Regions from separate parts of the Leifsonia sp. Y878 genome, predicted to be linked through region 1. Evidence: predicted binding sites of a transcription regulator. Region 1 holds the regulator's gene; the other holds the start of a gene.
The links. The regulator LexA, encoded in region 1, represses DNA repair genes until DNA is damaged. The targets are predictions, from matches to a motif close to TCGAACANNTGTTCGA.

Region 2: a site for LexA is predicted at 3,036-3,051, ahead of AC25Y4_RS12810 (HNH endonuclease signature motif containing protein). Genes of this name have one in related genera too.

What each region holds. Positions count from the first base shown of each region.
Region 1 is NZ_JBYHFS010000002.1:876,439-881,390, reverse strand. It holds gene hisB (imidazoleglycerol-phosphate dehydratase HisB) at 1-488, opposite strand, end outside; gene AC25Y4_RS10270 (histidinol-phosphate transaminase) at 498-1,586, opposite strand; gene AC25Y4_RS10265 (LysM peptidoglycan-binding domain-containing protein) at 1,675-1,995, opposite strand; gene lexA (transcriptional repressor LexA) at 2,369-3,088, shown strand; gene metE (5-methyltetrahydropteroyltriglutamate--homocysteine S-methyltransferase) at 3,262-4,952, opposite strand, start outside.
Region 2 is NZ_JBYHFS010000003.1:348,407-353,358, forward strand. It holds gene AC25Y4_RS12800 (class I SAM-dependent methyltransferase) at 1-316, shown strand, start outside; gene AC25Y4_RS12805 (glycoside hydrolase family 3 C-terminal domain-containing protein) at 336-2,645, opposite strand; gene AC25Y4_RS12810 (HNH endonuclease signature motif containing protein) at 3,115-4,590, shown strand; gene AC25Y4_RS12815 (SDR family oxidoreductase) at 4,914-4,952, shown strand, end outside.

The DNA of each region.
Region 1 (4,952 bases):
ACGTGCACGGTCAGGCCGGCGTTGTAGGTAATGGCCTCGAAGACGTGGCGCACCATCGACCCGGTGAAGTGCCCACCGATGAGGTGGAATTCGAACCCGGCAGGCTCGCCGGTGTGCACGAGGTATGGACGGCCGGAGATGTCGACGACGGCCTGCACGAGCGCCTCATCGAGGGGAACCAGTGCGTCGCCGTAGCGGGAGATGCCTGCCTTGTCCCCGAGGGCCTGCTTGATGGCCTGGCCGAGCACGATGCCGATGTCTTCCACGGTGTGGTGCACGTCGATGTCGGTGTCGCCATCCGCTGTCACGGTGAGGTCGGTCAGCGAGTGCTTCGCGAAGGCGGTCAGCAGGTGGTCGTAGAACGGCACAGACGTGTGAATGTCACTGACACCCGTTCCGTCGAGGTCGATCGAGAGAACGATGCTGGACTCGCTCGTCTTCCGCTGCAGGGTAGCGGTGCGGTGCGAGGCGACAGGAAGTGAGCTCATGTCGCTAGTTTATTGGGCTTCGGGCGCGTCGACACGCGCGATTGCGTCTAGGAAGGCAGATGTCTCCGCCTCGGTCCCCGCCGTCACCCGCAGGTGGTTCGGGATTCCCACGTCACGAATCAGGATGCCTTCATCCAACAGCGCGAGGAACGTCGCGTGCGGGTCCTTCACACCGCCGAACAGCACGAAGTTGCTCCAGCTGCGGTGCGGCGCATACCCGAGCTTCTCCAGCTCAACGACCAGGCGGTCGCGCTGTCCCCTGATCTCGTCGACCATGGCGAGCATCTCGCCGGAGTGGGCGAGCGCGGCATTCGCGGCGGCCTGCGTGAGCGCGGACAGGTGGTACGGCAGGCGCACCAGGCGGAGCGCATCGGCGACGGCCGGATCGGCGGCCAGATAGCCGACGCGAGCACCGGCAAATGCGAACGCCTTGCTCATCGTGCGAGACACCAACAGGCGCTCCCGGCCCGGCAACAGTGTCAACGCACTGGCCGCACCGACCGGCGCGAACTCTGCATAGGCCTCATCAACCACGACGATGCCGGTGGTGGCGTTGTAGACCGCTTCGATGGTGTCGAGAGAAAGGGGGGTACCCGTCGGGTTGTTCGGCGAGCACAGGAACACCAGATCGGGATTCGTGCGCTGCACCCAGTCGGCAGCAGTCTCAGGAGAGAGCTCGAAATCGGCATCGCGGTCGCCGGCTACCCAGCGGGTGCCGGTGCCCGACGCGAGAATCGAGTACATCGAATAGGTGGGAGCGAAGCCGAGCACCGTTCGCCCAGGCCCGCCGAACGCCTGCAGCACCTGCTGGAGAACCTCGTTGGAGCCGTTCGCCGCCCAGATGTTGTCGCGGGTGAGGCCGTGACCGAGGTAGCGAGCCAGACCGTCCCGCAGTTCGGTGAACTCGCGGTCTGGGTAACGATTGACCGTCAGGATCGCACGGGCCAGTGACGCGACGATGTCATGCGCGACAGCCTCTGGGATGGGGTGCGTGTTCTCGTTGACGTTGAGGGCAACGGGGACGCTCTTCTGCGGAGCGCCGTATGGGGTCTGACCACGGAGGTCATCGCGAAGGGGAAGGTCATCGAGGCTGGTCACTCGCCCAACTTTACCGTTGGGAGGTGAGAGCACCTCTCAGCTAAGCGTGGCGGCGCACCAGGCGATGCCGCCCGGCGAAACGTCGCGCCTAGAAGGACGCAGGCAGAGCCAGCCGCTGGCCGGGCTGCACGTCTTCACTCGCCAGTTGGTTGAGGTTGACGATGTCGGCAATGACGTCACGCGGGTCGGCGGCGGGTGCCAGTGATTCGGCAACTTCCCAGAGGGTCTCCCCCGCGGAGATCGTGATGTAGGCGAAGTCGGCCGCACCGGAGGCCGTGCCGGCCCCTGAGGCCTCTGCAACGCCACCGCTCAGGGCAAGGAAGAATGCCGCCGCAACAAGAGGAGCGGCTGCGAGCGTCGTGAAGACGACGCGACCCCGCCGCGTCAGACGCAGGCGAGTTGTCGCCACGACGGGACGTGGGGTTGTGGCTGGTGTGATTGGTGTTGCTGTGGGTACCCCGCCAAAGGGCGAGACGGTGGAACGTGTTCCGATGCACACTACTGCGTTCATGTCGAACCTCCAGGTAAGGACGTACCCGGCTCTCGGCCGGGAGAGCCAGGTACGAATCTATGTTCCGAATATATATTCGATTATTCGAACAATCAAGCATGTGTGCGGTTGTTACCAAAAAGAAATGTGCGACACACTCGAACAAACGTTTGCCGAATAGGGGTGTGCCAGATACAGTTTCGATTGTTCGGTTGTACTCAACCAGACACCACCGACATTCAAGCGGACGTGCCATTCGCACAGCGCACCACAGGCATGAGAGGCGAGGACAGTGACGCAAGACACCAGCAGTTCACGCAACAAGAACGACAAGGTTGGCGCGAGCGGCACCAGGCGACGGAAGAGCCTGAGCGAGAAGCAGCTGGCTATCCTCGACTTCATCCAGCGCTCAGTGAGCCAGCGCGGCTACCCGCCGAGCATGCGCGAGATCGGCGATGCCGTCGGACTCGCGTCGCTGTCGAGCGTGACGCACCAGCTCAACCAGCTGGAGCTCAGTGGATACCTCCGCCGTGACCCGAACCGTCCCCGCGCCCTCGAGATTCTGATCGAGATCCCGCAGGCGCCGGAAGATGCGACCATCGCCGAGCAGGAGGGCTTCCCCAGCGCCCAGATCGGTGACGCCGCAATGGTGCCGCTCGTCGGCCGCATTGCTGCCGGCATCCCCATCACGGCCGACCAGCAGATCGACGAGATCTTCCCGCTCCCCCGCCAGCTGGTGGGCAAGGGTGACTTGTTCATGCTCAAGGTCGTCGGCGAATCAATGATCGACGCCGCCATCTGCGACGGCGACTGGGTTGTCGTGCGCCAGCAGAAGACGGCAGAGAATGGCGAGATCGTCGCCGCCATGCTCGACAATGAGGCAACGGTCAAGGTCTTCAGGCAGCGCGACGGCCACACCTGGCTACTCCCCCGCAACAGCAACTTCGAGCCCATCGTCGGTGACTTCGCCGAGATCCTCGGCAAGGTCGTCGCGGTACTCCGCTCCGTCTAATCCCGCTGCTGCCTAATACCGCTGCTTCTGGAGGCCCGCCAGGGCCGTCTCGAAACCAGCACCGGCGAGGTCTCGAGACACCCGCTGACGCTCGCTCCTCGACCAACGACACATGGTCCCGGCTGGAATTCCAGCCGGGACCATTTCCATGTGTGGCCGCGCCACCGCCGCGATTACGCGGAGACAGCGACCTCTGACGCGGCGCGCACGGCGCGCGTCGCCTCCAGGATGTTGCGGAGCGAGTCGACCGTCTCGTCGTAGCCGCGGGTCTTCAGGCCGCAGTCAGGGTTGATCCAGACCTGTCGGCCGGGGATCGACTCCAGCGCCCGATTGATCAACTCAGTGACCTCTGTCACGCTCGGCACGCGAGGCGAGTGGATGTCGTACACGCCAGGCCCAATGCCGTGGTCGAATCCGCTGCTCTGGATGTCGCTGACGACCTCCATGCGCGACCGGGCGGCCTCGATGCTGGTGACATCGGCATCCAGGTTGCGGATGGCATCGATGACGACCCCGAACTCCGAGTAACAGAGGTGGGTGTGGATCTGCGTGACGGCAGCCACACCGGCGGTCGCCAGCTTGAAGGAGCCCACAGACCAGTCAAGGTAGTCGGCCTGGTTCTTCTTCTTGAGCGGGAGCAGCTCGCGCAGGGCAGGCTCATCCACCTGCACAATCTTGATGCCGGCGGCCTCGAGATCACCGATCTCGTCGCGGAGGGCCAACGCCACTTGTCGGGCCGTCTCGCCGAGGGGCTGGTCGTCGCGCACGAACGACCACGCCAGGATGGTCACCGGTCCGGTGAGCATTCCCTTGACGGGCTTCTCGGTGAGCGACTGCGTGTAGACCGACCAGTCGACGGTGATCGGCTTCGGGCGCGACACGTCGCCCCAGAGGATCGACGGGCGCGTGCAGCGGCTGCCGTACGACTGCACCCAACCGTTCTGGGTGACAGCGAAACCGTCGAGGTTCTCAGCGAAGTACTGCACCATGTCGTTGCGCTCCGGCTCACCGTGCACGAGAACATCGAGGCCGATTTCTTCCTGCAGCTCGACGACCCTGGCGATCTCTGCACGCATGAGGGCGGTGTATTCCTCGAGGGTCAGCTCGTCCTTGTTCAACTGGGCCCTGGCGCGCCGAATCTCTCCGGTCTGCGGGAACGACCCGATCGTGGTGGTCGGCAGGAACGGCAGCTCGAGAGCCGCGTCCTGTGCTGTGACCCTCGCGGCGTAGTCGCCGCGGTTGAAGTCCGCGTCTGTCAGGCCGGCTGCGCGGGTGCGCACGGCACCGTCACGCACGCCAGGGGCGGCAAGGCGGGCGGCCAGGGCAGCGGATGCCGCATCCAACTCAGCCTGAATCGCCGCCGTGCCGTCGGCGAGGCCCCGCGCCAGGGTGGCCACCTGCGCCACCTTCTGGTCGGCGAAGGCCAGCCAGCTGCTGAGGTCGTCGCCGAGCTCTGACTCGTCTTCAACGTCGTGCGGCACGTGCAGCAGCGACGTCGAGGTGGACACGGCGACGCGCGGGCTGAGCTCGGCAACAGCGGCCACCGTGTTGAAAGCGGCGGCGAGGTCGCCCCGCCAGATGTTGTGACCGTCGATCACACCGGCGACAAGTACCTTGTCGGCCAGGCCTGCCACGGCTTCCGGCACCTGCCCGCGAACGAGGTCGAGGCCGATCGCCTCGATGGGGGCCGCTGCGAGCACGGGGAGGGCGTCGTCGAGGCTGCCATACGGCGCGGCCACGAAGATCGCGGGGCGCTGTTCCAGTCGTCCGAGCACCGAGTAGGCGAACTGGGCGGCCCCGTACACCTCACTGCGGGGAACCTCGATGCTCTCGCTGACGAGAGCCGGCTCGTCGAGCTGCACCC
Region 2 (4,952 bases), on a different contig from region 1:
CGGCGCCCTCGTGGTCGGCTACCCATACTTCGAGCAGGTTGACCCGATCGTCTGGGACGACTCATCGACGTATGTCGAGACCGACACGCCCCTTCAGGCCTCGGTCACCCATGAGTGGAATCACGGCCTCGGTGAGATCATCACTGCATTGTTCGATGCCGGCCTCCAGCTCACCGCGCTGGTCGAGCACACCAGCGTTCCGTGGGAAGCGCTGCCCGGTCGCATGGCGCTGGATGCCTCTGGGGAATGGTCTCTCATCGACCACCCGGAACGCGTACCCCTGAGTTACACGCTCCAGGCGGTCAAGCTGGCGTGAGCCATCGCGCCAGCTGGACTTAGCGTGCGTTCGCTGCCGCCAAGAGCTGTGCGAGCTGGTCGGGGTCGACGCCGCTGCCGGGGAAGGCCATCATGCGGCCGATCGGAGCGGACTCCAACACCTTGGCGATGGTCGGGTCGGCCAGGAGTCCAGCGGATGCCTGCCCGCCGAGCGCCTGCATCACCAGCGGCCCGGCAATGGGGTGGGCCATGACTTCGGCGATCGATGATTCGGCGGTGAGCGGCATCCGCACCGTATCGCCCTCGACACCGACGGCGATGCGTGCGCGGATGTCGCGGCTGGAGCTGCCGACCGACACCTCGTAGCTGCCGCCCTCAACCACCCAGCGCGACAGCGAATCATGCCAGTAGCCGAGGTCTTCGCGGCGAATGGTGAGCTCTGCCTCACGGCTCTCACCGGCAGCGAGTGCGATCTTCGCGAACGCTGTGAGCTCACGAGGCGCGCGCATCACGGCTGACGTGGGCAGGGCCGTGTACACCTGCACGATCTCCGCCCCGTCGCGCGCGCCTGTATTGGTGACAGTGACGCGCACGGTGATGCCAGCGGCATCCGCTATTGCCGTGGCATTCGAGTATTCGAAGGTCGTGTACGAGAGGCCGTGACCGAATGGATACGAGACCTCGAGGCTGCGCGCGTCGTACCAGCGGTATCCGACGAAGATGCCTTCTCCGTAGCGCACTTGGCCATGCTCGCCGGGGAAATTGAGGAAAGCGGGGGTGTCTTCGAGCCGCAGGGGAATGGTCTCGGCGAGTCGCCCAGACGGATTGACGACACCGAAGAGCACGTCTGCGATTGCGCCGCCGCCCGCTTGCCCGAGCAGCCAGCCTTCGACGATGGCCGGCACCCGTGCGGCGAACGCTGACAGGCGCACAACGCCACCGTTCGAGAGCACGACGACCGTGCGCGGGTTGGCCGCGAGTACGGCCTCAAGCAGGTCGAGTTGGGCAGGGGGCAACTCGATATCGTCGCGATCGAACCCTTCGGACTCCTGCGCGGCCGGCACGCCGAGGAAGAGCAGCACCGTGTCGGCAGCGGATGCCGCGGCAACAGCATCAGCGGTCAGTTCAGTCGTCGCCGTCCCGTCGCTGGCGTATCCGGCCGCGAACGGAACCTCCCGGCCAGTGAGGGTGCGGATCTCGTCGAGCGCATTCTCAAGACGGGTCGGGTTGATGAGCGAGCTGCCAGCCCCCTGGTAGCGAGGTGTGCGGGCGAGTTCTCCGATGATCGCGACGGAGGCATCAGGGGAGAGGGGCAGCACGCCGTCGTTCTTCAGGAGGACGACGCTCGCAGCGGCGGCCTCCCTGGCCAGCGCGTGGTGGGCGGCTTCGTCGTAGGTTGCTGCGGCATCCGCTTTCGCTTGGACCTTCTGGATCAGCTGGATGACGCGGCCGGCCGCGGTGTCGATGACGCTCTCGTCGAGGTCACCTGCGCGCACGGCGGCGACGAGCTCGGCGTCTGTGCGACCATCGGTGGACGGCATCTGGAGGTCAAGCCCAGCCGCAATCGCGGCGGTGCGGTCGACGACGGCGCCCCAGTCTGAGACGACGAGGCCGGTGAAGCCCCACTCCTCGCGCAACACGGTGTTCAGCAGCCACGGGTCTTGCGAGGTATGAACTCCGTTGATTCGGTTGTACGAGCACATGACGGTCCAGGGCTGGGCGTCTTCGACGACGCGCTGGAAGCCGCGCAGGTAGATCTCGCGCAGCGGCCGCGGATCGATGTCAGCTGAGACGCGCATGCGGTCGGTCTCCTGGTTGTTCGCGGCGAAGTGCTTGAGTGAGGCGCCAACGCCCTGTGATTGGAGTCCACGCACGAGGGCTGCGCCCAGTACCCCGGACACCAGCGGGTCTTCGGAGAGATACTCGAAATTGCGGCCGCAGAGGGGGGAGCGCTTGATGTTGATGCCGGGGCCGAGCAAGACGCCAACGCCTTCGGCTCGTGCCTCTTCGCCGAGCGCCGTGCCGACGCGTTCCAGCAGCGCGGGGTCGAAGCTGGAGCCGAGTGAGACGGCGGGCGGGAAACAGGTCGCGGGCACGCTGTCGGCGATGCCCAGGTGGTCTGAGCCGCCGCGCTGCTTTCGTACGCCATGCGGACCATCGGTCAGCATGATGGACGGTACCTCTGGTGTTTCCTTGGTGGTCCAGAAGGTGGCGCCGCTGGTGAGGCCTGCCTTCTGCTCGAGGGTCAGGGTTGCGAGAGTGCCGCGGGTGTCTGGGCTAGTGCTGGTGCTGGTGCTGGTGCTTTCGCTGGTGCTGGTGCTGGTGCTTTCGCTGGTGCTGCCAGTGGTGGCGGGACCTGTGCTCGTCATGATGCTCCTTCGACGGTGATGGCTACCTGACGTCGCCGGATGATTCCCGTTCCGGCCGGTGGTGGGAGCCTACGAGGGCTGGTTGGCGTCGTCCAGCCTTTTCATGAGCGGATGCCGCGCCGTTCGCCCCTCCGCTGGTCGAGGAGCGGACGTGGCCGAGGATCGAGGGCGGCCGAAGAGCGGGCGTGGTCGGGGAGTGAGATCGCTGGCGAGTGTCAAGTGGGCGGGCGGACCTCGCGATTTCAGCTGGGCGCGCGAAAACGCGCCTGGCGCGCGATTAACCGCGCGCCCAGCGGGAAAACGCGCGCCCAGAATTCGGCGCGGTGGCCGAACGTTCATTCTCGCTCGCATCTCAGGGCGGGTCGCGGCGTCGCCACCTCGGAACATCACCCGAACATACTTACGACTAATCTCTAGATACGACTGAGAAAAGCTCGCCTATCAGTTCTAATATTGGTAGTATTGAGGCATGCTCACAGTTGAGGAATCCCGCACAGTCAAGGACATGCTGCAGGATTTCACGGCGGAGTTTTCGGAGGCCAAGCCCTGCGCCACGGTGCGCGTCGACAGTGATGATGACCTAGTCGAACGTGCCATCCAGGCGGAGCAGGTCGGGCGACTCATCGACGCGTACCGAGTGTCGTTGGCCGCCGAGATTGAGGAGCGGTCGCGGAAGACGTTGGAGGTCTCGGTGCGGCTGTCGTCCAAGCGCGGATGCCGGAGCGGCACCGAACTGTTGGAGCGGCTCACGGGTGTGTCGGCGAAGACCATCGCCAAGAGAGTCCGACTGGGTGGGCAGGTGCGTACCCAGTACGGGTTGGACGGGGCGGCGTTCCCGGCGAAGTTCCCCGCCGTGGCGGTGGGTCTGGCCAGTGGGCTGCTCGGTCGGGACAGCGCTGAGGCGATCATCACCGTGTTGGGACCGCTGCGCGGCCGGATCCCTGTCGACAGAATCCAGCTCGCCGAGGAAGCCCTGGTCGCTGCGGCGACCGGGCAACCGATCGGGCCGGACGACGAGGCCACGATCCCGGTGGCTGCGGATGCGACCTTGTTGCAGGCGCAGGTGTGGAGGGCGTTCATTGACCCGGATGGTCTGGAGCCCGATGAGAAGCGGGCGATGTTGAACCGTGGCTTCCGGCTCGGCACCGAGCGTGATGGTCTCATCCCCGTGTCGGGTGCGTTGATGCCGGAGACGGCCGCGAAGTTCCAACGCCTGATGGATGCGTATATGTCGCCTCGGACTGCGCAGGTGAAGTTTCTGACCGCGGAGGAGCAGGAGCAAGAGATCGACCGGGACGTGCTCGAGCGTGACGACCGTACGAATGACCAACTACGGCACGACCTGTTCACGATGGTCGTTGACACCGCCGCGCGAAGCGCCGAAGCACCCTCGATCGGCGGGGCCGCCCCGACCGTGCTGGTCAGTGTGCGGCAGGAAGACCTCCTCGCAGGCACGGGTGCCGGCCACATCGACGGACAGGTGGTACCGGTTTCAATGCTGACCGTGGAGCAGATGGCGTGTGCCGGGGGAGTGCAACCGGTCACGATCAATGCGAAGGGCAAGATCATCGAACTGGGAGTCACCGACCGGTGCTTCTCCGGCCAGCAGCGCCGTGCAATCACCCTCCGCGACGGCGGCTGCATCATCCCCGGTTGCCAGAGCCCGGCCGCGTGGGCGGAAATCCACCACGTGATCCCCGCTGCGCTCGGCGGGCCCACCGAGGTGAGTAACGGAGTGACCCTGTGCTGGTTCCACCACCGCACGATTCACCGGTCGGGGTGGCAGATCCGGATGGTCGACGGCGTCCCGCAGGTGAAAGCCCCGATCTGGATGGACGGACACCAACGGTGGCACGTGGCAACGAAGTCCCCGACCCGGATGGCAGACCAACTCGCCAATAGACGCGATCAACGCGATCAACGCGACCATCCGCGAGCCGGCTGAACCGAACGAACCGAACTGAACCGAACCTAACGGGCTGATCTGAACCATCTGGCTGTCTTGATCACCAGCTGGCTGCATGGATCGTCGTGGCGGTATGCCGCAGCTTCCGATCAGGTGTCCTCGTGAGCCAAATAGTTAGAAAGTTCAGGAAAGCAACCCAACGCAGCGGTGGAGTTTCGAAACCCGCAAGAGTAACCAAGGCGTCGAACCCGTCTGTGAGGATCACTGGCAGGGCCTCCCTCTCGCCCCGGCTCAGTCGTACCGTGGGTATGGAGACGCACCCATGTGAGCGCCACTCACGGCGAGATGGGATGGAGAACACTATGTCTGAACGTTTGTGGCTGATTACCGGGGTGAGCAGC